DNA from 4 places in the Nitratireductor sp. OM-1 genome. Region 4 is predicted to be linked to each of the others. Evidence: predicted binding sites of a transcription regulator. Region 4 holds the regulator's gene; each other region holds the start of a gene.
What was found. Region 4 encodes LexA, which represses DNA repair genes until DNA is damaged. Its sites were predicted from a motif close to TGTTCNNNNTGTGTTCNG; they were not measured.

Region 1: DEJ54_RS10960 (cytoplasmic protein) is a predicted target of LexA. The motif match lies at 3,901-3,918, and genes of this name have one in related genera.
Region 2: DEJ54_RS10315 (PA0069 family radical SAM protein) is a predicted target of LexA. The motif match lies at 4,150-4,167, and genes of this name have one in related genera.
Region 3: DEJ54_RS05410 (YifB family Mg chelatase-like AAA ATPase) is a predicted target of LexA. The motif match lies at 4,749-4,766, and genes of this name have one in related genera.

Annotation. Positions count from the first base shown of each region.
Region 1 covers NZ_CP029208.1:2,331,215-2,338,466, reverse strand. The annotation lists gene DEJ54_RS10985 (PAS domain-containing sensor histidine kinase) at 1-1,202, opposite strand, end outside; gene DEJ54_RS10980 (DUF5330 domain-containing protein) at 1,666-2,016, shown strand; gene DEJ54_RS10975 (SufE family protein) at 2,080-2,508, shown strand; gene DEJ54_RS10970 (DUF6456 domain-containing protein) at 2,590-3,414, opposite strand; gene DEJ54_RS10965 (helix-turn-helix domain-containing protein) at 3,416-3,850, opposite strand; gene DEJ54_RS10960 (cytoplasmic protein) at 4,052-4,414, shown strand; gene DEJ54_RS10955 (MucR family transcriptional regulator) at 4,630-5,049, opposite strand; gene mnhG (monovalent cation/H(+) antiporter subunit G) at 5,485-5,862, opposite strand; gene DEJ54_RS10945 (cation:proton antiporter) at 5,862-6,197, opposite strand; gene DEJ54_RS10940 (Na+/H+ antiporter subunit E) at 6,194-6,667, opposite strand; gene DEJ54_RS10935 (Na+/H+ antiporter subunit D) at 6,664-7,252, opposite strand, start outside.
Region 2 covers NZ_CP029208.1:2,199,408-2,206,659, reverse strand. The annotation lists gene DEJ54_RS10350 (polyprenyl synthetase family protein) at 1-96, opposite strand, end outside; gene DEJ54_RS10345 (DUF2007 domain-containing protein) at 268-507, shown strand; gene DEJ54_RS10340 (tRNA1(Val) (adenine(37)-N6)-methyltransferase) at 500-1,282, shown strand; gene DEJ54_RS10335 (S49 family peptidase) at 1,365-2,240, shown strand; gene DEJ54_RS10330 (NfeD family protein) at 2,325-2,510, shown strand; gene DEJ54_RS10325 (4-(cytidine 5'-diphospho)-2-C-methyl-D-erythritol kinase) at 2,611-3,510, shown strand; gene moaB (molybdenum cofactor biosynthesis protein B) at 3,488-4,042, shown strand; gene DEJ54_RS10315 (PA0069 family radical SAM protein) at 4,273-5,427, shown strand; gene DEJ54_RS10310 (ribonuclease HII) at 5,617-6,360, shown strand; gene DEJ54_RS10305 (NnrU family protein) at 6,286-6,855, opposite strand; gene DEJ54_RS10300 (TetR/AcrR family transcriptional regulator) at 6,926-7,252, shown strand, end outside.
Region 3 covers NZ_CP029208.1:1,135,735-1,142,986, reverse strand. The annotation lists gene DEJ54_RS05435 (nucleoside deaminase) at 1-368, shown strand, start outside; gene DEJ54_RS05430 (amidase family protein) at 497-1,705, shown strand; gene DEJ54_RS05425 (helix-turn-helix transcriptional regulator) at 1,788-2,111, shown strand; gene DEJ54_RS05420 (SRPBCC domain-containing protein) at 2,108-2,518, shown strand; gene DEJ54_RS05415 (DUF1801 domain-containing protein) at 2,564-2,968, shown strand; gene DEJ54_RS05410 (YifB family Mg chelatase-like AAA ATPase) at 3,120-4,655, opposite strand; gene gshB (glutathione synthase) at 4,874-5,821, opposite strand; gene DEJ54_RS05400 (bifunctional diguanylate cyclase/phosphodiesterase) at 6,029-7,252, shown strand, end outside.
Region 4 covers NZ_CP029208.1:3,107,513-3,114,764, forward strand. The annotation lists gene DEJ54_RS14850 (peptidylprolyl isomerase) at 1-108, opposite strand, end outside; gene coaD (pantetheine-phosphate adenylyltransferase) at 127-627, opposite strand; gene DEJ54_RS23615 (hypothetical protein) at 848-982, shown strand; gene gyrA (DNA gyrase subunit A) at 1,031-3,898, opposite strand; gene DEJ54_RS14865 (MarC family protein) at 4,130-4,762, shown strand; gene lexA (transcriptional repressor LexA) at 4,849-5,571, shown strand; gene DEJ54_RS14875 (NAD(P)H-hydrate dehydratase) at 5,664-7,169, opposite strand.

The DNA.
Region 1 (7,252 bases), 780 kb from region 4:
GTCGAGTTCACCACCGAGAGAAGATGACCGCCAGCCTCATTGATCAGCCGCACATATTCGCGCTGCTTCTCGTTGGAAAGCTGCCCGAAAATCTCCGAAAGAAGTGTGTCGGAGAAGCCCAGAATGGCATTCAGCGGCGTGCGCAGTTCGTGGCTGACGGCAGCCAGCATACGCTTGCTCTCTACCTTCGCCACACGCGCCTCTTCGCGGGCGCTCGCCAGATCATGCTCCAGCTCGGCCATGCCGGCTTCATCGCGCAGAATGACAACGGCCCCGCCCTCGCCGGCTGCCGACAGGAGTTCGACACCGAACTGGCGGTAACCGGGTGCGCGCAGTGCACCCGGTTCCACCGGCATGCGCAGGCGCATGCTGATCGTGCGCGCCTCGGCGCCTTCATTGATATCGGAGACGGCGCAAAGATAGGCGACGCGGTCGGCCACATGAATGCGCTGGAAGAAACCATTGCCGAGAAGAATGTCCGAACGCACGTTCAGAAGAGTTTCAGCCTGGCTGGATGCGTGCATCACATCGCCGGAACGGTTCACGCGAAGCAGCACTGCGCTCATGCGCTCTTCAATGCCGGAGGCTTCGGGAGCCGCATCCGCGTCCGCACGCGCCGGCTCTTTCACGGTGAAGCGAAGGCCAAGCGTTGCAATATAGATGAGCGGCACGAGCCAATGTGCAGCCGAAGGCGTCACGGAAGGCAGACCACCAAAACCAAGAGTGCCTGCGCCGAAGGAGAGCGCCACCGCGACCGCACCGGCGAAAGCGCCGGTCATCGCCGCGCGACGGGTCCGGGCAATCCAGTAGCATTCTGCGGCCAGCGCCCCGGCCAGCAGCGTCATCGGCGAGGAAACCCCGCCGGCAATCGCGATCAGCGCCGCAACAGCCGGAACAGCCATGACAAGCGCGCCGGCTTCGACGAGCCTGCGCCGTCCGGTCGCCAGAAGCAGGGCAGCCGTCAGCCAGCTCGCGGCGAACACGGCGCTCGACAGCGCCAGCGTCTGGGCAAAGCCAACCGTCGCGCCAAGAAGCTGCGCCGCAGCGCCTGCAAACAGAAAGGGAGCGGCAAACAGAACGGCAGCAAGCCTGAGCTGATGCGAGCGTTCGGGCCCCTGCTCGACACTCGGATGGATCAGCCCTTCAAATGCTGCCGAAACGGCTGCCAGCCACTCCGGATATGGAGATACTCGTGAACTCAACTCGACGCGCTCTTGTTTGGTCCGTTCGGCGGGTTCTTGTTCCTGAGGAGACTCGCACCGAGCGTTTAAGGAAAGGATAAGCGCAGCGGTGAAACGGCCGCCTCAGGCCGCAAAACGCCGATTTCTCGCACCACAAAGCCGGCTGAATGTCGTCATGGTTAACGCCCGCTGAACAAAATACGCAGCTCCCCGCCCTTCAGAAAAACAGGCTTTCGCCCTTTGACCATCGCCGACACCTCAATCGGCACAGGCGCTTGGATGGTAAATCAAAGGTTAAGGCGTTTCACAGGCTTTGATGCAGACTTGTCTCGAAGGCAATCATTTTCGAATGCGTGAGAAATTTGCTTTCAATTTTAGCAAAAATCTCAAGAGCTCCTTGGCCGGACCGTGCAATGGTAATGAAAGGGACGCCCCCTTGAGTTGGATCTTGAGCTAAACGGGGCAGGAAACGGGACTGGACGTCATGGGCTTTCTTATTCGCGCAATCTTCTGGCTTTCGCTTGTTCTGCTGTTTGTGCCGATTGGCGGCGCCGGTAGTGATGGCGATGGCGCGGCGCCGCAGATCGGCGCCCTTCAGGCTCTGAGCGCCGCCCGTGACGCGGTCAGCGACATGGCAGGCATCTGCGAGCGCAAACCGGAAGTCTGCGCCACGGGCGTCGCCGCCCTTCAGACCATCGGCGTCCGCGCCCGTGAGAGCGCCCGCATGGCCTATGAAATGATCGAGGAAAGCGGCAGCGAAGCGCCCGACGCGGCAGCCGCTCCCGAAGACACCATCACCACCGGCAGCATTCCCGAGAGCGCCGAGAACCGCTAAGCGCGCTCTTCCTAAAAAAGGTTTTGCGTGACGACAGGCCGGACAATCACTATATCCGGCCCAATGAGCACGACGATTGACACCCTCTACGACGACTTCGCCTTTCTGGACGACTGGGAAGAGCGCTATCGCTACATCATCGATCTGGGCAACGGCCTTTCGGCCTATCCGGAGAGCGCGCGGGATGAGGCGCATCGCGTTCGCGGCTGCGTCAGCCAGGTCTGGCTTTACACCGAGCGCGCCGATGGCGACGATCCGGTCCTGAACTTCAAGGGCGATTCCGACGCCCACATCGTGCGCGGCCTGGTGGCCATCATGATGCTGCTTTTTTCCGGGAAGCGCGCCAGCGAAATCCTCGCCATCAATGCCGAAGACGTGTTGCGCAAGCTCGGTCTCGACGAGCACCTCACCCCGCAGCGCGCCAATGGCCTGCGCGCCATGGTTCAGCGCATCCGGGACGAGGCCGCAGCCGTAGCTCCCGCAGCGGGCTAAATCTCTTGCAAGACTGACTCGCAAGACTGACATGCGAAGGCCCTCATGGGCCTCCGCGCTGGTGTATCGTTCCGCCGCACGTCAGGCGATTTTCGGACGATAATCCTCAACGCCCCAGTGAAGAATGGGCTTTTGCGCCGCCGCTCTCCGGGCGTCCCGTGGCGCATAATGGCGGTCGAGCGCGCCAAGCGCCGTCTTCAACACCACCTTCGCTGAACGCACGGGCCAGCCGCGCTCCGTCTCCACCTGCTCGAGCCCTTTCAGGAAGCAGCAGATATCGACGAGAACGCCGGCAAGTTCCGGCCCCACCGCATTGAGCGCCCGGTCCACTCTCTGGCGCGCTGCGGGCGCCGCGTCCGTGAGGTCGGCCCCCTCGCCTGCCCCACCGCTCCTCCTGCCCGCCGAAACCGTCGCCACCCAGTTGGCGCTCATCCGCGGCATGATCTGCCCGCGCGTATAGTCTGCGCGCAGCCTTTCCCCCGCATCGAACTCCGCCTGGTTCAGAAATGGCTGGCCATTGCGGGCCCGCCGGCGGGCAAGCTGGGCGAGCGGCGATTCGCTCAATGTCGCCGACACCACTTCACGCTCCAGCCCCTCGCCAAAGCTTCGCTGTTCGAGCTCCCAGTGCTGCCTGCGAAAAGGTTCCTCACGCGCGCCAAGCCTGCACGCATGTGCGCTTCCCGCCTGCGTCAGCTTCACCCGTTCCCCATCACGAGAGACCAGATCATCACGGCCCAGCCTTTCCAGCACATCACGCGCGATCGAGATCGTTCCCCGCTCTCCGCCATCCAGAAGCACCGCCCCCGTCTTCGCCCCGCGCTGAAGCCAGGCGGGCCCTTTCTGCAGAAACCGCAACGCCCTCTGAAATTCACGGCGCTGACGCACATCGTCCTTCATCACCGCCATCTCAGCGCACCTCCATATTGCGAAACGCAGCCGAGGTGATCCGCTCCGTCATCAGCACGATCCGGTCGAATTCTTCATCGTCGCGCATGTCCTCTATCAGATGGCACGCATATTGAACCGTGGTCCGGTCACGCCCGAAGCCACGCCCGACCTCGGTCATGTTCAACCCAAGCACAACATGCGCGACATACATGCCGATCTGGCGCACCCGCGTCACGCTGGTGGATGACCGACGGGCCTCGCGCAGCTCGCGCCCGCTCACATTGAACAGCGCTGCGAGGATATCGATGACGCATTCGCAGACGTCGCCCAACCGCTCTTCGGTGACGGGGCTCAAGCGCCCCGCAAATGCCGGACGCTCGGTGTCCCCGGACACTCCTTCCGGCTCGGCTGCGTCTTGCGGCGGTTTGGTGGAATTTGAAAGCACAGGCATTATCCCTTCCCAAAAAAGAGGAATAAATTCTTATACCCTACACAACCACCAAAGCGAACAAAGAGGGAACGATATTTCCCATCGATCAATCAAGATCTTGAAATACAGACATAAAAATTCTGAGAACCGTTTTTCCAACACAGGTTTATCCCCGCCCGTGCCGCGCGCCCTCATAGTCACCCCAAATCAAGACAGGGATCGACCATGACCGCGATGAAGCAAGAACGCCTTGAGTTCCTTGAAGAAAAGAGAAAACGCCATGAACTGTCACGGCAAACGGCAGCACTGTTCCTCATTGGCGGCATCGACCTTGCCAAAGCGCTACAGACAACGGGCGCTGAACGCACAGCCCTCGTTCAGCGCCTGAAGCGTCTGATCGAAAGAGAGCGCCTGAAAGGCGTGCGTGGGCACTGGAGCTATGATCTCAACCGACACATCGCTCTGAAACAGGCGCTGGAACGCCTGGCGCCGGAAACACCATGCCCGGCACGGAGAAAATACACACATCCGCCCGCAGCATTCTCTCTGGGCGGTCGCACCGCCCCCCGAATTCCCGGAAGCGCATGAGAGGCGTCGCATTTTGCGCGGCAGGAAAAGCCGCCCCCCCCCTGAAACAAATCAGGCGTCGCTGTGGCAGCGACGCCTGAACCTTGAAGCGTATAATCTCGGCGTAGCCGTTACGCTGGATCACCCTGCTCCCACCCGGGCAACAAAGGATGATCGAAACTTTTATAGAGCAGCCGAACAACCGAAAACCGGATGCCGCCTCTCGGTCCGAAGCTCTAGGCCTCTTTGCGCTTGCGGCCTAAACCCATCTGCTTGGCCAGCTTCGAGCGGGCAACCGCGTAGCTGGGCGCAACCATCGGGTAGTTCGGGTCAAGGCCCCATTTCTCCCGATACTGCTCCGGCGTCATGCCGTAATGCGTCATCAGGTGGCGCTTCAGCGATTTGAACTTCTTACCGTCTTCGAGACAGATAATGTAGTCTTCATGCACCGAGCGCTTGGGGTTGACGGCCGGCTTCTGCTTCTCGGCCGGCGGCGCCTCAGGCGTTCCGCTGACACGGCCAAGAGCCGAGTGCACATCAGAGATCAGGTTGGAAAGCTCAGATGCGGGAACCGGATTGTTGCTGACATACGCGGCAACAACGTCCGCGGTCAGCTCTATAAGCATGTTGTCGTTCTTTACAGAATCGTCGTTCATTTCGTTACCTTGCCCCAACGTCATTAAAATTGGTCTCACCTCAAGTCGCCACTCATGAAGTCTCTAAAGGGAGCCAGATGTTTTTGGCATTTCTTGGCCCGACTCCCGATGAGGCAGCAATCTTATGATTACTTTTCTGCTTTCGGTCAACTCACTTTTTAAGCCTTATACTAGGCGACACTAGAAGCAGATTGTTTATCTCATCTCAAAAAAATCAAATTCATTCCAAAAATCAGACAAAATTGAGCTTACTGGAAAATTATATCTAAGCCCGCCTTATTAAATTTGAGTATTGAAGCCATGCCTTGTGGGGTATGGACCTGCCCCCGAAGCCGCACTTCCCGGGAAAAGCCGGCTTCAGGCTTTTCAAAGACCACTATAAGTAGAATCCATCCCGGCAATGCCTCAAAAAGGATTTACCGGAAAATTATTCCACTATTCTTTGTCACTTCTTGCCTCTGCGTCAGGGGTGGTCGCATCCCCTCCCGCATTCGCCATCTCATCATGCACCGAACGACCCCAGAGCTTGTAGCCGGCCGCATAGGCGGCCTTGGCCAGGAGATGCGCGGAAATGGGCGCTGTCAGCAGGAAGAAGACCACGGCGGCGAGCGCGCGCGTGACGATGGCCTGATCCTGCGCAAAGATCGCCAGGGCGATCAGCAACAGGCCCGAGCCGAGCGTGCCCGCCTTCGACGCCGCATGCATGCGGGTGTAAAGGTCAGGCAGGCGCAGAATGCCAATGGCCGCCACCAGCGTGAAGGCAGCGCCAATGATCATGAGCGCGCCGGTGAGAATGTTCAGCACGTCGCCCATCATTGGTCCTTGTCCCCGTAAATGCCCAGCGTATCGCGCTTCACGAACTCCTGCTCATAGCGGCGGCTGAGCACGAAGCGCGCAAACGCCACCGTCGCAAGGAAGCCGACAAGGCCAAGCGCAATGGCGATGTCGAGATAGAGCGTGAAGCCCGTGCGAATGCCGATGACGGCGATGAAGCCGATGGCGATCGTCACCAGCATGTCGAGAGCAAGAACCCGGTCGGGCAGGCTCGGCCCCATCAGCACCCGCACCACCGTGAGAAGAAACGACAGGCTGAGCAGGGCGAGCGCCACAAACTCGGCGAAGTCGAGGAATTCTTGACTGGCGCTCATCGAAACGCCTCCATGATCTTTCGTTCAAAACCATCGGCGATGTCGCGACGCAGTTCATCCGGGTCGGAACAGTCGATGGCGTGCACGTAGAGGAAACGGCGGTCTTCCGACACGTCGACGGACAGCGTGCCCGGCGTCAGCGTGATCAGGTTCGCCAGAAGCGTGATCTCGAAATCCCGATCCACCTTGAGCGGATAGGCAAAAATGCCGGGCTTGATGTCCATCTTGGGCGACAGCACGAGAATGGCTACACGCCACGCTGAAAGCACCAGCTCGTAGAGGAAGAGAAGCGCCAGCGAGAGAACCCGCATGCTGCGCTCGAAATAACCGAGCGAGCCCACCTGCTCGCGGATCAGATAGAGCGTGGCCGCACCAAGCAGAAAGCCGAAGAGGAAGTTCGGCAGCGTGAACGAGCCGCTCACTGCGGTCCAGATCAGCGCCAGGAGAATGTTGATCAGGGACAGTTTCATTGCGCTGCCTCCACGGGAAAGACCGCTCCGATATAGGCGGACGGATCCAGAAGCCCTGCCGCAGCGGTCTCTGCGATGCGAATGAAGGGCTCAGGATACACGCCAAGAAGGATGATCGGAATGCAAAGCAGAGCCAGCGACACATAGCCGAGCCCCGGCCGTGCGTTCGGCTCGCCGCTCGGCGCGCCTTCGGGCCGGTTGCGCCAGATCGCCAGGATATAGACGCGGCCAAGCGCAATCGTGGTCAGAAGACCCGTCGCGAGAATGGCCAGCGCGAGCCATGGCAGGCCGGATTCCAGCGATGCCTGCACCAGCAGGATTTTCGGCCACAGGCCGGATGCCGGCGGCAGGCCGGCCACGGCAAGCATCAGGATCAGCGCGAAGGCGCCCATCGCCGGATAGGCGCGGTAGAGACCGCCCAGCTCATGCAGCGAATAGCTGCCGCCAAGCTCCTTCATCACGCCCGCAAGCAGATAGAGCGCCGTCATCGCCAGAATGGAATGGAAGGCATAGAGAACCGTACCGGTCAGCCCCTCTTCCGTTCCCAGCGCCAGACCGGCCAGCATCACGCCCACGCCCGAGATC
Region 2 (7,252 bases), 910 kb from region 4:
CTCGTTTACACGCGCCATCTCGTCGGCGGTCAGCTCCATGAGGCTGGCGACGGAGGCAGCGCCGCGCTTGCCGTCAAGATTCAATACTACACCCACAGATGGTCCTCCAATTGCGGCAGGGCCGGAACTTCTTAGCCGGAACTCATAAACGTTCAACGCAATCTAGTGCCCCCTGCCCCAGAGGAGCAAGCGGCGAATGCGCGCGGGGTAACCCCGGTTATTCACGAAGTCGTTTACAGCCGTGGCGCAAACTGTCAACGTCGCGGCATGTTCGAGCTTGTCCGCACCAACGATCCCGTCGTCATTTCCTTCGTCCAGAGCCTGCTGCGCGATGCGGGCATTGCCTGTTTCGTCGCCGACCAGAACATGAGCATTCTGGAAGGGTCGCTCGGCATCTTGCCAAAGCGCATCCTGATAGACGAGGAAGATCGTCAGGCGGCCCATCAGCTGCTTGAGGATGCGGGCATAGAACACGAGATGCGCAGCAGCGACAGAGACAATGACTGAAACGGTTCCCGACGCGGCCTGCAGCGTCGATTCTTTCCATCGGGACGCTTTCCGTCTGGTCCAGCCCGTGCGGCGCGGCCATCGCGCCGGTGTGGACGCGATGCTGGTGGCGTCCGCGCTTCCGGGCAGTTTCAGCGGTGCCGTCGCCGATCTGGGCGCGGGCGCAGGCGCTGCCGGCTTTGCCGTGGCCGCCCGCTGCCCGCAGACGCGCATCACCCTTGTCGAAAACGCGCCTGAAATGGCCGGTTTCGCCCGCCGCAGCATCGCTCTTGCGCAAAACAGCGCCCTTGCCACCCGTATCTCCGTGCTCGAAGCCGACGTAACGCTGACCGGAACGGCCCGTGAAGCCGCAGGCCTTGGCCGCGATGCGTTTTCCGGCGTCGTCATGAACCCGCCTTTCAACAGCGCCAGCGACCGCGCCACGCCCGATGCGCTGAAGCGGGCGGCGCATGTGATGGCCGACGATCTGTTCGAGACATGGCTGCGCACCGCCGCCGCCATCACCGCGCCCGGCGGGCTTCTGGCGCTGATCGCCCGCCCTGCCTCTCTGGCCGCAATTCTTGCCGCGCTGGAGGGCCGTTTCGGCGGCGCGCGCATCGTGCCGGTGCATGGTCGGGCCGAAAGCCCCGCGATCCGCATTTTGATTCGCGCCCGGAAGGGAAACCGCGCCGGCCTCACGCTGGAGCCGCCGCTTGTCCTGCGCGACCGCGACGACCAGGTAACCGAACGCGCCGAGGCGCTGACCAATGGCCGGGCGGCGCTTTTTGGTGATTGAGCGCGCTTCGCCATTGCACGGCCCGCGCAAATGCCTACATGCTTTTGAGCTGTAATCCCTGTCATCCGGAGCAACAGAGCCCTTGCGACGCTTCTTCAGCCGTCTTCTTCCCAAAAGCCTGCGCGGCAATACGGTCACCATTCCCGTGATCCGGCTTTCCGGCGCAATCATGCCGTCGAGCAGCGCCTTTCGCCAGAATCTGTCGCTGGCGACCACGGCCGCCGTGATCGAGCGCGCCTTTTCCATGCCGGATGCGCCGGCCGTCGCCATCTCGCTGAATTCGCCCGGCGGCTCGCCCGTGCAGTCCCGCCTGATCTTCCGCCGCATCCGCGATCTCGCGACGGAGAAGAACAAGAAGGTCTTCGTCTTTGTTGAGGATGTGGCGGCCTCCGGCGGCTACATGATCGCCATTGCCGGCGACGAGATCATCGTCGACCCCTCTTCCATCGTCGGCTCCATCGGTGTCGTCTCCGCCGGTTTCGGCTTCCCGGAGATGCTTAAGAAGATCGGCGTCGAGCGGCGCGTGCACACGGCCGGCCAGAACAAGGCGATCCTCGATCCCTTCCAGCCGGAGAAGAAGGAAGACGTGGAGCGCCTCAAATCGCTCCAGCTCGAAATCCACGACACGTTCATCAATCTGGTGAAAGAACGCCGTGGCGCAAAGCTCGCCGAGGATGGCGATCTCTTCACCGGCGCATTCTGGACCGGCGAAAGCGCCCTGAAACTGGGGCTTGTGGACGGCATCGGCGACATGCGCTCGGTGCTCAAGGAACGTTATGGCGAAAAGACCAAACTCGCCCTCATCACCCAGCCGCGTGGCCTGTTCGGCCGCAAGCTTGGCATTGCCGGCAGCGCCGGCGGCCTGCCCGATCTCGGGGCGGCCTTTGCCGGCAACGCAGCCTCCGGTCTACTGGAAGCAGCAGAGGAACAGGCGCTGTGGCGTCGCTACGGGCTTTGACCCGGCGCCGCGCCGGATCAAAGCGTCCTTTGTGCGTCCGAATGGATGCGCTAAACTCGGTGGCATGAAACCGGAGGATCGACAATGCCCCAACTGATCTTCTTCGCCGCAGTCGGCGTTGTGGCCTATGTGGGCTATCGCAAATTCGTCCGCGAGGCCGAACGCGTGACCGCAAAAGCCCGCCGCGCCCGCAAGGAAGCGGCCAATGGCAGCATGGGAACACTGGTATACGATCCCAAGACGGGCGAATATCGCGTTCCCAAAGACTAGAGCATTCATGCAGATAGAGCATCGGGATAACTGAAAACCGGTTTCCACGTTTTCGGTCCGGTGCTCCCTCCATCTTCAAGGTCAGGAACCGGCCCCTCACATGTCCCCACACGGCAGCATGATCGCGCCCGCCAAGGTGAATCTGGCACTGCATGTCGTCGGAAGACGCGCGGACGGGTTTCATCTGCTCGATACGCTGGTGGCCTTCACCGGCGATGGCGATCTTCTGGAAGTGGAAGACGGCGCGGAAGACGATTTCTTCGTATCGGGCCATTACGCCGCCCATGTGCCCATCGGGTCCGGCAATCTCGTCACCCGCGCCCGCGACCTCCTGCGCGAGACCTTCGGCGGCGATGCGCATGCGCCGGTGCGGCTCCATCTGGAAAAGAACCTGCCCGTTGCCTCGGGCGTTGGCGGCGGCTCCGCCGATGCGGCTGCGGCCCTGCGCCTGCTCGCCCGCCACTGGGACCTCGCCATAAACGAGACCGATCTCATCCGGCTGGGCCTCCGGCTTGGGGCGGACGTGCCCATGTGCCTTGCCTCCAAACCCCTCATCGCGCGCGGCATCGGTGAGGCTCTGGAAACGATCCCCGCCTTCCCCGCCCTGCCGCTCGTTCTGGTGAACCCCAACATTCCGCTCTCAACGCCTGAAGTCTTTTCAGCGCTTGAGCGGCGCGACAACGCTCCCCTTCCCGCCCTTGAGGACCTGCCCGACGCCGCAACGGCCGTCCGCTGGCTGGATGGCGCGCGCAACGATCTGGAAATGCCGGCGCGCCGCCTCGTGCCCCAGATCGAAGATGGTCTTGGCGCTCTCAGGCGGGCCGGCGCGCTGACCGCGCGCATGTCGGGCTCTGGCGCCACCTGTTTCGGCATTTTCTCATCAGCGGATGCGGCAGCGCGCGCCCGGCGCGCCCTTGCCTGCGAACATCCCGAATGGTTCGTCCTTGAAACCGAAACCCTTGCAGCGGAGCAGCCAGATGCTGACCACGCCCACCCGTGAATTCATCCCCGTGCGCTTCGCCGTTCTCACCGTCTCGGACACGCGCGGGCTCGAAGATGACCGCTCCGGCCAGACGCTTGCCGAACGCATCGAGGAGGCGGGCCACACGCTCACCGACCGCAAAATCGTTGCCGACGATGTCGAGGCCATCCGCATGGCCGTCAAACTCTGGTGCGCCGATGCCGGCATCGATGCCGTCATCACCACCGGCGGCACCGGTTTCACCGGTCGCGATGTGACGCCCGAAGCGCTCGAACCGCTGTTCGACAAGCGCATGGATGGCTTTTCGCATGTCTTCCACCGCATCTCTTTTGAGAAGATCGGCACCTCCACCATCCAGTCGCGCGCAACCGCCGGCCTCATCGACCAGACCTTCGTCTTCGCCCTGCCCGGCTCCACGGGCGCCTGCCGCGATGCCTGGGACGGCATCCTCAGGGACCAGTTCGACTACCGCCACATGCCCTGCAATTTCGTGGAAATCATGCCGCGACTTGCCGAGCATCTGAAGCGCGGCGGCGGCAAGTCCGCCTGAGCCGCACCCCACCTCTTCAAAAACCTGTTTCAGGCCAGGCTGGCATCCACATGGATGCTGGTTCCTGACGCCTGTGGATAAACAGGGCTGTTCCGTTCCCCGATTAAAGTTCTTGCTTTGTTCTCATTTGTTCGATAGGAATAGATTCATCGGCAGCGATGCTGATTCCGCTTTCCGCCAGTTCCCGCGTTCCAGAAAGCCGGCCACATCGCCCAGGCATGGAGTGACCCATGGAACAGATGACCAGAGCAGATACGGCCGCCTTCAATGGCGGTGGCGCCGCGGTGGCCAACACGGTGATCGACCGGTCCGGCATCCGCATCGATGCCGAACGCCGGCGCGGTCGCGCCGCAGGCATCAACCCGTCGGGACGTTACGAACCGGTGTCGCGGCATGTCTTCGATGATGGCTGGGGTTCCATTGAGGAACTGCCGCCCTTCAAGACCGAAGTGCAGGTGGAAAAGCCGCGCACCATCATCACGCGCAACAGCTCGCCGGACATTTCCTTCGACCGGTCCATCAATCCCTATCGCGGCTGCGAGCATGGCTGCGTCTACTGCTTCGCACGTCCCACCCACGCCTATATGGGGCTTTCGGCCGGGCTCGACTTCGAGGCAAAACTGTTTGCCAAGCCGGATGCCGCCCGCCTTCTGGAGCGTGAGATCGCAAAGCCCGGCTATGAGCCGCGCACCATCGCCATCGGCACCAACACCGACCCCTACCAGCCCATCGAGAAGAAATACCGCATCATGCGCGAGATTCTCGAAGTGCTGGAGGCGCACAAACATCCGGTCGGCATCGTCACCAAGTCTGCGCTCGTCATGCGTGACATGGACATCCTCTCCCGCATGGCCGAGCAGGGGCTGGCCAAGGTCGCACTCTCCGTCACCACGCTCGACCGCAAGCTGGCGCGCACCATGGAACCGCGTGCCGCCACCCCGTCGCGCCGGCTGGAAACGGTGCGCGCGCTGACGGAGGCAGGCATCCCCACCTCCGTGATGATGGGCCCCGTCATTCCCGGCCTCACCGATTGCGAGATCGAGCGCATTCTGGAATCGGCAGCGACCGCCGGCGCGCGTGAGGCGGGTTACATCATCCTGCGCCTGCCGCTGGAGGTGAGCCCCATCTTCAAGGAATGGCTGCTGCGCCATGCGCCCGATCGTTATCGCCATGTCGTTTCGCTGATCCGCTCCATGCGTGGCGGAAAGGATTACGACGCCCAGTGGGGCAAGCGGATGAAAGGCGCCGGCCCCTATGCCTGGCAGATCGGTCGCCGGTTCGAGATCGCCGCCAAACGGCTTGGCCTCAATCAGGAGAAGCGCCGGCTGAGGAGTGACCTCTTCACCCCGCCCACACCGGGAGGCGAGCAGCTCATGCTTCTCTAGGTTCCCTTGCGTCCACTCCAGCGCCACCGGACCCGCCTCTCCACATGAACACCGCCGCGCTCCGGCGCGGCGCAGAAATCCCGTCAGGCTTTGCATCCCCGTGGGCCGACGGAAGCTTCCCGGCTTTTCCGCCCCTTGCGCCGGGAAGACCTTGCGGAGAATCGGAACCGATGCGAGCATCGCCGCACCATGGCTCGTACGCGTTCCGATTCTCCCACTCTCTTCGACCTCCCCGTTCGTCCCGATTTCCAGATGGAAGCGGCACTCATGCGCGAAGGCATGGCGCCTGTCGCCGGTCTGGATGAGGCCGGCCGCGGCCCGCTTGCCGGTCCCGTGGTGGCCGCCGCCGTCATTCTGGATGGCAACCGGCTGCCCGAAGGGCTGGACGATTCCAAGCGTCTCTCCGCCGAGGCGCGCGACCGTCTCTATGAGAACATTCTGGACATGGCGGTCAGCGTGTCCGTCGCCTCTCTTTGCGCGACCAGCATCGACGAAACCAACATTCTGCGTGCGAGCCTTGAGGCCATGCGTCGCGCAACCGCAGGTCTCTGCGTCACACCGCTCTTTGCCCTTGCAGACGGGCGCGATGTGCCGCCCGGCCTCTGTTGCCCGGCGCGCGCCGTCGTCAAGGGCGATCAGCGCAGCCAGTCCATCGCCGCAGCCTCCATCGTCGCCAAGGTCACACGCGACCGCATGATGGGCCGGGCAAGCGAAATCGCCCCGCCATATGGGTTCGAAGCCCATATGGGTTATGGCACCAAACGGCACCGCACGGCGATCACCGAGCACGGTGCAGTGCTTCGCCTGCACCGCATGACCTTTGCGCCCCTGCGCGATCTGAACGCGCCCTCGCCCTCCTCAGAGAGGCGAGACGCCGATCAGCCACTCATGGAGCCCGGCGACAAAAATTCCGTAGATCGCGAGCCCGCCTAAAACCGCCACTGCATCCCCGGCCCACCCGGCGGGAACCTTCGCAGACGAACTGGCGGGACGCGCACGTGCCGACCGCCAGTCGATGACCGCCCACAGCGCGAAACTGCCGAACAGGATCACATCGGCAAACGTGCCGTTCGCCATCAGATGGGCCAGCGCCCAGAGGATGGTCGCCACCAGCATGGGATGCCCCACGGCAGCCCTGATGCGGCTCGGCACATAGGCGGCAATCAGCAACGGAAAGACCGGCAGAAGCACGAGCAGCGCCACATGCCGCAGCGCAAGCGGCGGCGCATAAACCAAACCCGGGTCCATGCGCGCCAGCCCATAGCCCCAGACGATGAGCGCAAAGCCTGCGAGCGATACTGCCGTATAGGGCAACAGCCAGGCGTTTTTGCCCCGCTCCGCCATCACCCGGGCGCGCATCTCCGGCGCGACGATCCGCAGCGAATGCATTGCGAGGAAAAGCACCAGTCCAGCCACCAGCACGGTCATGCGTATCTCCGTTTGCGCATCTCAGTTCAGTTAGATACTATAACTAAAACTATTATCTGTAACGGACAATATGAAACCTGCCGACGATATCCCCACGCTGACCCGCAAGGAGATGCAGCGCGCCGCCACATTCCGCGAGATTCACGACATCGCCCGCGCCCTGCTGGTCGAGCAGGGCAGCGCTGCCGTCACCATCAACGCGATCGCCCGCCGCATGGGCATGAGCGGCCCTGCCCTCTACCGCTACCATCCAAGCCAGGCGGCCCTCATCGAGGCGCTCCGCAGGGAGTTCTTCAACGAGCTGGTGGCGCATATGCGCCAGGCCGCATCACTGCCACATGCCGACACGCCTGCACGCCGTCTCGGGGCCACATGCCGCGCCCTGCGACGCTGGGCG
Region 3 (7,252 bases), 2.0 Mb from region 4:
TGGACTGCGATCCCACCGCCCATGCCGAGCTGCTTGCACTGCGCGCCGCCGGCAAGGCGCTGGGCGCCCCCCGCCTCGACGGTTGCGCGGTCTATGCCAGCGGCCAGCCCTGCCCCATGTGCTTCGCCGCCATGCGCATGTGCGGTGTCGACCGGGTCTTCTTCGCTTATTCCAATGACGAGGCCGAACCCTATGGCCTGTCGACAGCCTCCATCGCCGCCGAGCTTGCCCGCCCCGTCGATGAGCAGGAAGGCATTGAAGCAGCGCACATCCCGCAGGCGCAGGGCGCGCGCGGGCATCTCTACGAAACATGGCTCCAGAGAAACGGGCTCCAGAGAAACAGCCTGAAGAGATACGACGGGACCTGACCACGCCTCCCCGCGCTCCCGGGATCGCGACTGGTGCGTTCGCGCCGGTTCCGGCCACCGGGCCTTGAGACATTGAAGCGATTGTGGTCCGCAGGACGCTCCAGCCTGTTCTCAGATTCGGAGTGCCCATGCCCAAGACATCCCTCGCCGATCCCTCCGGTTCCCTGGTCGAGCGCCTCGACCTCGCGCCCCATGCCTCCGGCCCGCTTGATGGGCTGACCTTCACCGTGAAGGACAATATCGACCTGGCGGGGCTCAAGACCTCCTATGGCAGCCCGGCATGGCGGGACGCCCATGCGGCCCCGGTTCACAACGCGCTGTGTGTCGACCAGGTGCTTGCCGCAGGAGCGCGCTGCGTCGGAAAGGTGGTAGCCGACGAGTTCACCTACAGCCTCGACGGTGAGAGCCATTTCTTCGGAACGCCGCGCAACGGCAATGCGCCGGAGCGTATTCCCGGCGGCTCCTCCAGCGGTTCGGCCTCGTCCGTTTCCAATGGGCTCGCAGACTTTTCGCTCGGCACGGATTCGGGCGGCTCGATCCGCGTCCCGGCAAGCCTGTGCGGCCTGTGGGGCCTGCGCCCCTCGCTGCACCGCGTTTCCGAGGCCGGCGTCCTGCCCTTCATGCCGAGCGTCAGCACGGTGGGCGTGGTGGCAAACAGCCTTGCAACGCTCGACAGCGCCGCGCGCGTGCTCCTGCGCAGCGGCAAGGCGAAACCACAAAAGCTGGAGCGCATCATTGTCCTGACGGATGCGGTGGAAATCGCCGACGCGACCGTGCAGCAGCAGGTGGAGGCGGCGCTGGAGGCGATTGCCGTGAAAACGGGCATTGCGCCGAAGCCCATGCGCTTTGCGGCGCTGATCGGTGCAGATGCCTCCCTGAGCGACTGCAATCTGAAGGCGCTTCGCGACCTGCAGACGGCGGAGTTCCAGAGCACGGTTGCGAACTGGATCGAGACCGAAAAGCCGGAACTCGGCTTCACCTTCTCCATGGCCTACGGCAATGTAGCCGCCTTCGATCGCATCGCCGCGCTCGAGAGCATCACCCATTGTGAACGCCTGTTCGAGGCGATCAACGCGGCCCTCACCCCGGGCACGGTGGTCTGCTTTCCCACGACGCCGGTGATCGCGCCGCTGAAGGGCTCCCTGACGACAATGGAAGCAGTGATCGATTTCTACGACCGGACAATGACCCTCACCGCATTCTCCGGCGTGGCGCGGCTTCCCGAAATCTCGGCCCCGATCATGACGGTCGATGACTGTCCGGTGGGGCTTTCCTTTGCCGCCGCGCATTATCAGGATGAATTCCTGCTCGATGCGGTGAGGCAGATGGCTGGCTGACACACAGCACAGCCCCGACATTGACAAATCCATAACTGCGGGGTTATTTATTAAAACAATAACCCTGTAGTTATGTGTAACAATGCAGCCGACCCGTGATACCCTCTTCCGAACATTGGCCGACCCCACACGCCGCACCATCTTCGAGCGGCTGTGCCGCGATGGCGATCTGACGGTCACCGCCCTCACCGCCGGGGCCGGGGTATCGCAGCCCGCCGTTTCCAAGCATCTTGGCGTGTTGAAGCGCGCCGGGCTGGTGCATGACCGGCAAAGCGGCCGACAGACCTTTTACAGCGCCGACCCGGTTGCGCTGGCCCCGCTCCTCGACTGGACGCGTGAGATGGCCGGCTTCTGGGAGAACCGGTTCGATGATCTGGAAGATCTTCTCGACAGGATGGATCAATGAACGACGCAACAGCCGAAACGCTCTGTGTGGTGGTGGAGCGCACGCTTTCGCATCCGCCGGAAAAGGTCTGGCGGGCGCTCACCCAGCCGCACCTGATCGCCGAATGGCTGATGAAGAACGATTTCGCACCCCGCGTCGGACACCGCTTCAGCCTCACCGCAGACTGGGGTGGCGTTGACTGCGTGGTGGAAGAGATCGAACCGTACCGAACGCTCTCCTACGCCTGGGACACAAAGGACCTGCGCAGCACTGTCACATGGACGCTGACGCCGACGGCCGGCGGCACATTGCTGCGCATGGAGCAGGAGGGCTTTCTGCCAGAGCAGAAGCCCTACCATCGCGGCGCAAGCGCTGCATGGCCGCGCTTCATCTCGGAACTCGAAAGGGTTCTTGAACGCCTCGACTGAGCATCGAAAGCAGTCACATGCAAAAGAACAATCGGAGATCGCCCCATGAGCGCAACCGACACCGGCAAAACCCCGTCAGAACAGATCGATGCACGCATTGCGGAACTGAATGACTGGCGCGGCGAAACCCTCGCCCACCTTCGGCAACTGGTCCTGGAGGCCCTGCCGCAAGTGACGGAAGAATGGAAATGGCGTGGCGTTCCCGTCTGGTATCAGGACGGCATGCTGTGCACCGGAGAGACCTACAAGAAGGCCGTGAAAATGACCTTCGCCAAAGGCGCGAAGCTGGACGACCCGTCCGGCCTTTTCAACGCCAGCCTCGAAGGCAACACCCGCCGCGCCATCGACTTTCACGAAGGCGATGCGATTGATGAAGAAGCGCTCAGGGCCCTTCTGAAGGCCGCAGCCGAACTGAATGCATCGACAGGCCGCAAGAAGCGTGCCGGCTAACCGCCTCGCCCTCCCTTGGGCCCCCGGGGTCACACGTGCTCACACCCACGATGCACCGCCAGTCGAGACAATTACCCGGCAAACCACCGGCCACCACGTGCCTCCGCACCGCCCCATTGAACGCCGGACAGCCGAACGAAACGGCAGAGCGTCACGCCGCCTCTGCGCGCACCGTGCCGGCCACGCGGTAGGAGATCGCCTCGGCCAGATGGGTTCGCGTGACATCGCCGGCGCCATCCAGATCGGCCAGCGTGCGCGCGACCTTGAGAACCCGGTGATACGCACGCGCGGAAAAGCCGAGCTTCTCGCTCGCCTCCCGAATGAGCGCCGTGCACGGCGCATCGAGCGTCACCACATCCTCGATCATTGCGGCCGAGCAGGAGGCATTGGTCGTCCACGCAGGCAGGCCCAGCGCCGTGTATCGTTCCTGTTGCATGGCGCGTGCCCGGCTGACGCGCTCCGCAACCACCGCACTGGGCTCCGAACGCCCGCCCCCGCCGATCAGATCGCTCGCGGAGACGGCGGGAACATCGACCCGAAGATCGATACGGTCGAGCAGCGGCCCCGAAATGCGCGCCTGATAATCCGTCTGGCAGCGCGGGCCGCGCCGGCAGCGATGCCCCGGCTCCCCGGCCATGCCGCAACGGCACGGGTTCATGGCCGCAACAAGCTGGATACGGGCCGGATAGCTGACCCGGTGATTTGCGCGCGCGATCACGCATTCGGCGGTTTCCAGCGGCTGGCGCAGCGAATCCAGAACCTGCGGTGAAAACTCCGGCAACTCGTCCAGAAACAGAACCCCGTGATGCGCCAGCGAAGCCTCGCCGGGACGCGCCTTCAATCCGCCGCCCACGATGGCCGCCATGGAGGCCGAGTGATGCGGCGCGCGAAACGGACGCTGATCAGTGAGTTTGCCCTCCGCCAGTTCCCCGGCAATGGAAGCGATCATGGAGACTTCCAGCAATTCGCGCGGAGACAGGGGCGGCAGAATGGATGGCAGGCGCTGCGCCAGCATCGACTTGCCGGCCCCGGGCGGGCCATTCATCAGAAGATTGTGCCCGCCAGCGGCCGCCACCTCCAGAACCCGCTTGGCCCCCTCCTGCCCTTTGATGTCGGCAAGATCCGGCAATCTGACCGGCGGCGGCCCGAGAGCCGGCTCCGGGCGGCTCATCACCTGGCTACCCTTGAAATGATTGGCGAGCGCGATGAGGCTGCGCGGCGCGAGAATGTCGAGATCCGCGCTGGCCCACGCGGCCTCCGCGCCGCAGGCATGCGGGCAGATCAGGCCGCGCCCCATCGCATTCGCCCCGATGGCCGCCGGCAGAACACCGTTCACCGCCGCCACCGTGCCATCGAGCGAGAGTTCTCCAAGCACGACATAGCCAGCTAATGAATCGTCGGGAATCGCGCCGAGAGCGGCCATGAGACCCAGCGCAATCGGCAAATCGTAATGGCTGCCCTCTTTCGGCAGGTCCGCAGGCGCGAGGTTGATCGTCACCTTCTTGGGCGGCATGGAAAGGCCCGACGCATGAAGCGCCGCCTGCACCCGCTCCCGGCTTTCCGCGACGGCCTTGTCGGCCAGCCCGACGATCTGCATCCCCATCTTGCCGGGAGCCACCATCACCTGCACCTCGACAGGCACAGCCTCCACGCCCTGAAATGCCACAGTGCTCACATGCGAAACCATGTGCTCTCCCCCTGCGCACGCCCGGCATTGCCGCCAGAACACGAGTTCCAATCCCCTTGCAACCGCATTGAAGCAGCTTCAGGCGATCAGATCAAGAACATTGAGAGAACAACCTAGCGCAAAGGTTGTCTTCAGGTTGCAAAGAGTTGTGCCGGGAGAACAGATCGGGGCGAGCGCAAACGCAGCCCGCCCCTTAAACCTGATGCATGATGCAGCGGTCAGACTGCAGCGCAGCGCGCCTCGACGGCATTCCAGAACAGCGCGGCAATATCCGCGCCGCCGAATTTCTTGACCTCGCGGAGGCCCGTCGGAGAGGTCACATTGATCTCCGTCAGCCAGTCACCGATGACATCGATGCCAACCAGCGTGAAACCGCGCTCGCGCAGCGACGGCCCGATGCGCGCGCAGATCTCGCGCTCGCGATCCGTCAGTTCCGCATGTTCGGCGCGGCCGCCCACATGCATGTTGGAGCGCGAATCGTGCTCGGCCGGCACACGGTTGATGGCGCCAACCGGCTCACCCTCAATGAGGATGATGCGCTTGTCGCCGCCACGCACCTCTTTCAGGTAGCGCTGCACGATGAAGGGCTCGCGGAACGCTTCCATGAACATTTCCAGAAGCGAGGCCAGATTGCGGTCTCCCTCCTTGAGGTGGAAGATGCCGGCGCCGCCATTGCCGTAGAGCGGCTTGACGATGATGTCGCCATGCTTCCTGCGGAAATCATCGACCTCGCGCGGATCGCGGGTGATCAGCGTTTCCGGCATCAGGTCGGCGAATTCCGTCACGAAGATCTTTTCCGGGCTGTTGCGCACCCAGGCCGGATCATTGACCACGAGCGTCTTCGGGTGAATGCGCTCCAGAATATGCGTCGTGGTGATGTAATTCATGTCGAACGGCGGATCCTGGCGCAGAAGCACCACATCCAGCTCCGAAAGGTCCGTGCGCTGCGGCTCGCCGAGCGTGAAGTGGTTGCCCACCTCATCGCGCACCTCAAGCGTCTCGGCCCAGGCGATAACCTTGCCATCGGCCATGGAGAGGCGATCCGGCGTGTAGTGCCAGAGCGCATGGCCCCGCCTCTGCGCTTCCAGAGCGAGCGCGAAGCTGGTGTCGCCGGCAATCGAAATGGTGGAGATATGGTCCATCTGGACCGCGACTTTCAGGGACATGGAAAGAGCTCCGGAGGGGACTGTTGTGCGGCAGATGACGGCCCGCGCATGCTTCTGTCAAGCTGTGGATGCCGCACAGACGTCACGCCGCGCCGTCGATGAACAAAAGACTGTTCACGATAACGTTATATTGGATACGATTCATAAACACTTTACGTCCACTGTTCGGCGCATCGAGAACAAGATCGCCCGCATAACGGAGTTTCGATGCAGCCGGCGCCCGCACAAGCACGGACGATAACGGCGGACCAGTCCGACTTTGCCTTCACCGATGCGTTGACGGGCCTCGGAAACATGCGCCGATTCTTCGACAAGATCGACCGGTTGATCGAGGAACGCGCGGACGACCCCGCTCCTTTCGCCATCGGCGTTCTGGATCTCGATGGCTTCAAGCCGATCAACGACCTTTTTGGCCGCGCCGCGGGCGATGAAATCCTGCAGCAGGTGGCCATGCGGCTGCGCGCCGCGATGGATACGCACTCCACGGTCACCCGCATCGGCGCAGACGAATTCGCCTTTCTGTTCCCGCTGGTCTTCAGCGAGGAGGCCGCGCGCGAGAAGACACGGCTTCTGATCGAAATTCTCTCCGCCCCCTATGATGTCGGCCACCGCACCGCGCGGCTTTCGGCGTCTGCCGGCTGTTCCCTCTATTATTCCGAGGAAGAGACAGGCGAGGTTCTGCTCAACAAGGCGGAAACCGCGCTCTATCAGGCCAAGCGCACGGGGCGCGGCGCAGTCGTGGTCTACACCCGCGAGATGGAAGAGGCCGCCAAGCGCGTAACCCATATCGAGCAGGCCCTGCGCCGGGCGGTCGCCGCCGGCGAGGTGGAGCCGCATTTCCAGCCGATCGTCGATCTGGAAACCCGCCGCACGGTGGGCTTCGAGACGCTGGCGCGCTGGACCGACCGGGATCTGGGACCGGTTTCGCCGGGCATCTTCATTCCCATCGCCGAAGAACGCGGCATCATCGGCCCGTTATCGCAGCTGGTGCTGCGCAAGGCCACGGAAGCCGCACGCGACTGGCCGGAGGATCTGTTCCTCTCGTTCAACCTGTCGCCGTCTCAACTGGTCGATCACAATACCGGCCTGCAGATTCTCTCCATTCTCGAACAGACGGGCTTCGATCCGCGCCGGCTGGAGATCGAGATCACCGAAACGGGTCTGATGAACGACCCTGCCTCCGCACAGCGCATCGTTGAGGATCTGCGGCGGGTTGGCATTCGCGTTTCGCTGGATGATTTCGGCACCGGACAGTCGAGCCTTGGCCGGCTGCGCGAGTTCCATTTCGACAAGCTCAAGATCGACCGCGCCTTCGTCGCCTCGATCCTGGAAGACCGGCCGTCCGAACACATCATCCGCGCCATTCTCGCCATGTGTGAGGGGCTTGGCATGGAAGTGGTTGCCGAAGGCATCGAAGCCGAGGCACAGGCC
Region 4 (7,252 bases):
GAGCGTGAGAATCACCGTGTTTTCGGGTTCGGCTGCAGAAGCAACGCCAAGACCGATCATGAGTGCACCGGCCACGAGCGCAGACGAGGCAAGCTTGCGAAGCTGCATGAAACTCTCCTTTTGGTTTCAGGCGGGGAATTTGGCTTTGAGCGCTTCCAGAACAACGGAAGGAACGAATGGCGCTATATTTCCGCCCATGGAAGCGATCTGCCGTACAAGTGTGGCGGTAATTGTGCGCACGGAAGGACTTGCCGGCAAAAAAACAGTCTGCAGGTCGGGCGCCATGGTTTCATTCATGCCCGCCATCTGCATTTCATAATCGAGATCGGTGCCATCGCGCAGGCCGCGGATCATGATCGATGCGCCATGCTCGCGCGCCGCATCGATGACCAGCCCGTCAAACGCGACGACCTCAATGCGCCCGGCATCGTCGCCAAGCTCGGCCAGCGCAGAGCGCTGGATCAGAGCGACGCGCTCCTCATAGGAAAAAAGCGGCTTCTTGCCCGGGTGAAGGCCGATCCCGACGACAATGCGGTCAGATACCGTGAGCGCGCCCTTGAGCACATCCAGGTGGCCATTTGTCAGTGGATCGAAGGACCCGGCATAAAAGGCTGTTCGTTCGGTCATGGCGTGCTTTTATCCGTCTTGCCGGGCGATGGCAATTCAGCAATCACGCCACGGCAGCCCCGTCGGGCACAACGCCGCAGAGCGCATGAACGAGGCATGAACGCCCCATTCAAGAACGGTTCGAACCAGTTGGGCTAGTCAGGACACCAATGGCAGGGAGAGCGCCAGCCATGAAACCAAATGGCGTCTCTCTTCGTTAACAGGCCAAAGGAGACAAGCCATGCTTATCTTTACGCTCGCTGCCGCAATGACCGTCGCCATGCTGATCGCAACGGCGGTCGGCCTTCATGAAGAGGCCAACCGCATCAAGCTGGAAAACCGCGTGCGCAACACGGGCCATAGCCGCCTGCGTTAAAGGGCAGGAACGGACCCCTGCCCCTTACGTTTGGAAGAAGGCTGCCGATTATTCGGCAGCGCCCTCGCCGCCAGAAGCACCGTCTTCGCCAGCGCCATTGTCGGCATCAGTGTCAGAACCAGTGTCGGGCGTTTCCGCGTTGGCGGCAGGAGCATCCCCCGCCTCGGCTGCGGCTTCTCCGTCCAGCGCTTCCATCTCTTCTTCTTCGGCCTGCGTATCGGAAATACGCTCAACCGAAACGACCTTCTCGCCCTTGGCCGTGTTGAAGATGGTCACGCCCTTGGTGGCGCGGCTTGCGATGCGGATGCCACCGACCGGAACGCGGATGACCTGACCGGCATTGGAAACCAGCATGATCTGGTCTTCCTGCTCGACCGGGAACGCCGCGATGAGCGGACCGATCTCGCCGGTTTTGGAGACATCGGTGGCGCGAATGCCCTTGCCGCCACGTCCGGTGACACGGAAGTCGTAGCTGGACGAGCGCTTGCCATAGCCGAACTCGCTGACGGTCAGAACCATCTGCTCGCGCGCCTGAAGCTCTTCGAAGCGCTCCGTGGAGAGGCTTTCCTCCTCACCGACATCCTCGTTGGTGAGCGCCACTTCCTCTTCTTCACCCGAAGCCTGACGCCGCTCGGCCGCGGCCTGCTTGAGATAGGCAGCGCGTTCGGACGGGCTCGCCTCCACATGGGCCAGGATGGCCATGGAAATGACCCGGTCGCCCTCGGCCAGATTGATGCCGCGCACGCCAATCGAGTTGCGTCCGGCAAAGACGCGCACATCGGTGACGCAGAAGCGGATACACTGCCCCGAAGCCGCCGTCAGCAGAACGTCGTCGTCTTCGGTACAGGTGAAGACGCCGAGGATCTCGTCGCTCGGATCATCCAGCTTCATGGCGATCTTGCCATTGCGGTTGACCTGAACGAAATCCGACAGCTTGTTGCGCCGCACCGTGCCGCGCGTGGTGGCGAACATGACGTCCAGCGCGCCCCAGCTCTCTTCATCCTCCGGAAGCGGCATGATCGTGGTGATGCTCTCGCCCTCTTCGAGCGGCAGCATGTTGCGCAGGAACTTGCCAACCGATTGCGGCGTACCGACCGGCAGACGCCAGACCTTCTCCTTGTAGACAATGCCACGCGAGGAGAAGAACAGGATCGGCGTGTGGGTGTTGGCGACGAAGAGCTGGGTGACGAAATCCTCGTCCTTGGTCGACATGCCCGAGCGGCCCTTGCCGCCACGCGCCTGCGCCCGGTAGATCGAAAGCGGCACGCGCTTGATGTAGCCCTTGCGCGTGACCGTAACAACCATGTCCTCACGCTGGATCAGATCCTCATCGTCGAGATCTGCGCCACCTTCGGTGATCTCGGTGCGGCGCGGCGTGCCGAACTCGTCGCGCACGCCGATGAGCTCGTCCTTGACGATCTGCTGAATGCGGGCGCGCGAAGACAGGATCTCGAGGAAATCCGCAATCTCCACACCGATCTTGTTCAATTCGTCGGCAATCTCGTCGCGTCCGAGCGCGGTCAGGCGCTGGAGACGCAGCTCGAGGATCGAACGCGCCTGTTCTTCGGACAGATTGTAGGTGCCATCCTCATTGATGCGGTGACGCGGATCGTCGATCAGCAGGATCAGCGCTTCCACATCGGAGGCCGGCCAGCGGCGCTCCATCAACTGTTCGCGCGCGGTCTGCGGATCGGGCGCGTGACGGATGAGCTTGATCACCTCGTCGATATTGGCAACGGCAATCGCCAGGCCGACGAGGACGTGCGCGCGCTCGCGCGCCTTGCGCAGCAGGTACTTGGTGCGCCGGCTGACCACTTCCTCGCGGAAGTAGACAAAGGCCTGGAGCAGATCAAGAAGGTTCATCTGTTCCGGCTTGCCGCCGTTGAGCGCCACCATGTTGGCGCCAAAGGAGGTCTGAAGCGGCGTGAAGCGATAAAGCTGGTTCAGCACCACATCGGCCACGGCGTCGCGCTTCAGCTCGACCACGACGCGGTAACCCTGACGGTCACTCTCGTCGCGAATGTCGGAAATGCCTTCAATGCGCTTGTCGCGGACCAGCTCGGCCATCTTTTCGATCATCGACGCCTTGTTCACCTGATAGGGAACTTCGGTGATGATGATGGCTTCGCGATCATTGCGCGCCGGCTCGATCGAGACCTTGCCGCGCATGAGGATCGAGCCGCGGCCCGTCTCATAGGCGCTGCGAATGCCCGAACGGCCGAGAATCAGGCCGCCGGTCGGGAAATCGGGACCGGGAATGATCTCCTGCAACTGCGGCAGGCCGAGTGCGGGGTTCTCGATCAGCGCCACGCAGCCATTGATGACTTCGACCAGATTGTGCGGCGGAATATTTGTCGCCATGCCGACGGCGATACCACCCGAACCATTGACCAGAAGGTTCGGATAGCGCGCCGGAAGCACGCGCGGCTCGCTGGAGGAGCCGTCATAGGTGTCCTGAAAATCGACCGTGTCCTTGTCGATGTCTTCCAGAAGCTCATGCGCGCCCTTGGTGAGACGCGACTCGGTGTAACGCATTGCCGCCGGCGGATCGCCGTCGATGGAGCCGAAATTGCCCTGCCCGTCGACCAGCGGCAGGCGCATGGACCAGTTCTGCGCCATACGCACCAGGGCGTCGTAGATGGCGGCATCGCCGTGCGGGTGATACTTACCCATCACGTCGGCAACAGGACGGGCCGATTTCACATATTTGCGGTTCCAGTGGTAACCGCTCTCATGGGATGCATAGAGAATGCGCCGATGCACCGGCTTCAGACCATCGCGTGCATCCGGCAGGGCGCGGCTCACGATCACGCTCATCGCATAATCGAGATAAGAGCGCTGCATCTCCTCGACAATGGAAATCGGCTCGATTTCGTCGGGCTCGCCCGATCCGTTCGGCGTCGTCTGGTCAGTCAAAACGTGTCACATTCTTAATGAGGAATCACATACTCTTTATATATGAGCCGTCAGCGATTCTCCAATTGAGCATCCGTTTTTGATGACGGAAATCCAACGCAATTTCAGGCGCATACGAACCTCCTGGGGATGAGCGCCTTGACAAATTGTCGCAGGAAGCGAGCCTGCGTGAAGAATGAGGGCTTTTCCCTCGCATCCAAGCTGGGCTAGAGAGGCCGCAAGGAGAACCCGATGCCTGGTTACGATACCGTTTTCAACGCCTTCGTCACATTGCTGGTAACCGTCGACCCGCCAGGGCTTGCGCCGCTCTTTCTGGCGCTGACAGCAGGCATGAACCGCTCGGAGCGCAATCAGGTGGCCGTGCGCGCAGCCATCATCGGATTCGCCGTTCTGGCCCTGTTCGGCGTCGCTGGCAGCGTCATTCTGGCCGTGTTCGGCATCACGCTTCCCGCCTTCCGCGTGGCGGGCGGCCTGCTTCTGTTCTTCATCGCCTTTGAGATGATCTTCGAGCGCCGCCAGGAGCGCCATGAGAAGAGCGCCGAGCGCGCGATCACGCGCGACATGATCCGCAACATCGCCGCCTTCCCGCTGGCCATTCCGCTGATCGCGGGTCCCGGCGCCATCTCGGCAACCGTGCTTCTTTCGGGCGAGTTCAATTCGATCCTTGGCACCATCGCGCTGCTCGGCATCCTGCTTGGAACAATCCTCCTCACCTATGCCGTTTTCACGCTGGCGGAGCGCGTGGACCGCTTTCTGGGCGAAACGGGACGCTCCATCCTGACGCGCCTCCTGGGCGTCATTCTGGCAGCCCTCGCGGTCCAGTTCGTGGCAGACGGAGCCAAGGCGCTTTTCGCCGCGCCATAAGCGCTGCAACCGGACGGTTGCGGAACACAACTGGAACATATAGAGTATGTTCTGGTTTTGTTTTTAACTGATTCTCGGTGGCGCCCATGCTGACCCGCAAGCAGCACGAACTTCTTCTGTTCATCCATGAACGACTGAAGGAGACCGGAATCCCGCCCTCCTTCGATGAAATGAAGGAGGCGCTCGACCTCGCCTCCAAGTCCGGCATTCACCGGCTGATCACGGCTCTGGAGGAGCGCGGCTTCATTCGCCGGCTCCCGAACAGGGCGCGTGCGCTGGAGGTTCTGCGGCTTCCCGATTCCATCGCGCCCGGCCTCAATTCCGCCGCGCGCGGCTTTTCGCCAAGCGTCATCGAGGGCAGCCTCGGCAAGACGCCCGCGCCAGCGGCCTCCAAGCCTGCCGCCAGCAATGATGACGCGCTTTCCGGCGTCGTCTCCGTGCCTGTCATGGGCCGCATCGCTGCCGGTGTCCCCATCGACGCCATTCAGCACCAGACCCATTCCATCGCGGTTCCGCCGGACATGCTGACCGGTGGCGATCACTACGCGCTTGAGGTCAAGGGCGACTCGATGATCGATGCGGGCATTTTCGATGGCGACACGGTGATCATCCGCGAGACGCAGACCGCCAATCCCGGCGAGATCGTCGTGGCGCTGGTGGATCAGGAAGAGGCAACGCTGAAGCGCTTCCGCCGCAAGGGCGCATCGATTGCCCTTGAAGCGGCCAATCCGGCTTACGAAACCCGTATCTTCGGCCCCGACCGCGTCAAGGTGCAGGGTCGCCTCGTCGGCCTGATGCGCCGCTACTGAGTTTAAGACTATCCGGGGCGGCTTCAGGCATGCCCCGGCTCCGATGCCATCCGGCATCCAGAATGCGCGCTCTTTTCAAGCTCCGCGTCGGTTCAGCTAACATCGTCCGGGAAGAGCGCCTGGAAGACATGCGGAAGCATCTCGGGCAGATCCTCCGCAATCAGGCCCCGGCCGAACATCCCGCCAGCCTCTGCATGCAGCCACACGCCGGCCGATGCCGCCTCGAAGACCGGCATGCCCTGCGCCAGAAGGCTGGCCACAATCCCGCACAGAACATCGCCAGAGCCCGCCGTCGCCAGGAAACGCGATCCGTTGGTGTTGATCGCGGCGCGCCCGTCCGGGCAGGCGACGACCGTGTCCGCCCCCTTCAGGATGATCACCGCTCCTGAGCGCTCTGCCGCTGCGCGCGCACGCTCCACCTTGGACATGGAAGCGTCAGCCGCAAGGTCGCCAAAGAGCCGCGCGAACTCTCCTTCATGCGGCGTCAGCACGGTCGCTATGACGGAACTTCTCACGGCCTCGAAGAGCGTATCGGGCGTATCGGCAAAGGCGGTGATGGCGTCGGCATCCAGCACCAGCCCTTTCAGCCCTTCATCGCGCTCCAGAAAGCCCAGCGCGAAGCTGCGCGTGCGCTCGCCTGTACCGGCTGCCGGACCGAGAACGGCGGCTGTCGGTTTTCGCTCATCGAGGAAGGCGATGAGTTCATCCACCGCCTCCGCCTTGCGCAGCATGATCGAGGTCAGGTGCATCGCGTTCACCGACAGGGCGTTTGCAGGCGAAAGCACCGTCACGGCCCCTGCCCCGGCGCGCGCCGCGCCACGCGCGGCAAGCCGCGCTGCACCAGTGGATGCGCCACCGCCCGAAACGACGGCCACATGACCACGCACATATTTATGCGCATCGATCTCCACCGCCGGCACGCCGTCGCGCCAGAGCGCCGGACCATTCTCCCAGAGGGCGATATCCATTGATGCAAGCGCCATCTCGGCAATGCCGATATCGGCCACGACCAGCTCGCCGCACAGGCGTCGACCGGGCATGAGCAGATGCCCCGGCTTTTTGCGGAAAAACGTGACGGTCAGGTCCGCATCGAAGCAGCTTCCCAGCGGTTTGCCCGTGAGCCCCGAAAGACCGGACGGAAGATCGACGGCAACCACCGGGACGCCCGCAGCAGCAACCCGCTCGATGAGTTCGGCCTCGATGCCCTCAACTGGCTTTGAAAGCCCGGCGCCATAGAGCGCGTCAACCACCAGCCAGCCGGTCTCGGGGCGAAAATCGGCCAGCGCCTCGGGCGTTACAAAACAGTCTTCACGCGCCCTGGCGGCATCGCTGTCTTCCTGCGGCGCAGCATCGGCGAACAGGCGAACATTGACGCCGCGCTCGGCCAGAAGCCGCGCAATGACATAGCCGTCCCCCCCATTGTTGCCCGGTCCGCATAAAACCGCGACGCCGGCAGCGCCGGAAAACCGCTCGAGGATCAGATCGGCCACCGCCGCGCCGGCATTGCGCATCAGCCCGTACCCGTCATGAGGGCCGGCTGTGATGGCCGCGCGATCCACATTGCCCATTTCTTCAGGTGTCAGAACAACCATACGCATAACAAGCTGCCGCTTTCTTCGGCTCATTGCATATTTTTTAAGCAAGTCTCAAACTGCGAACCGCACCGCATGGTTCCCATCTT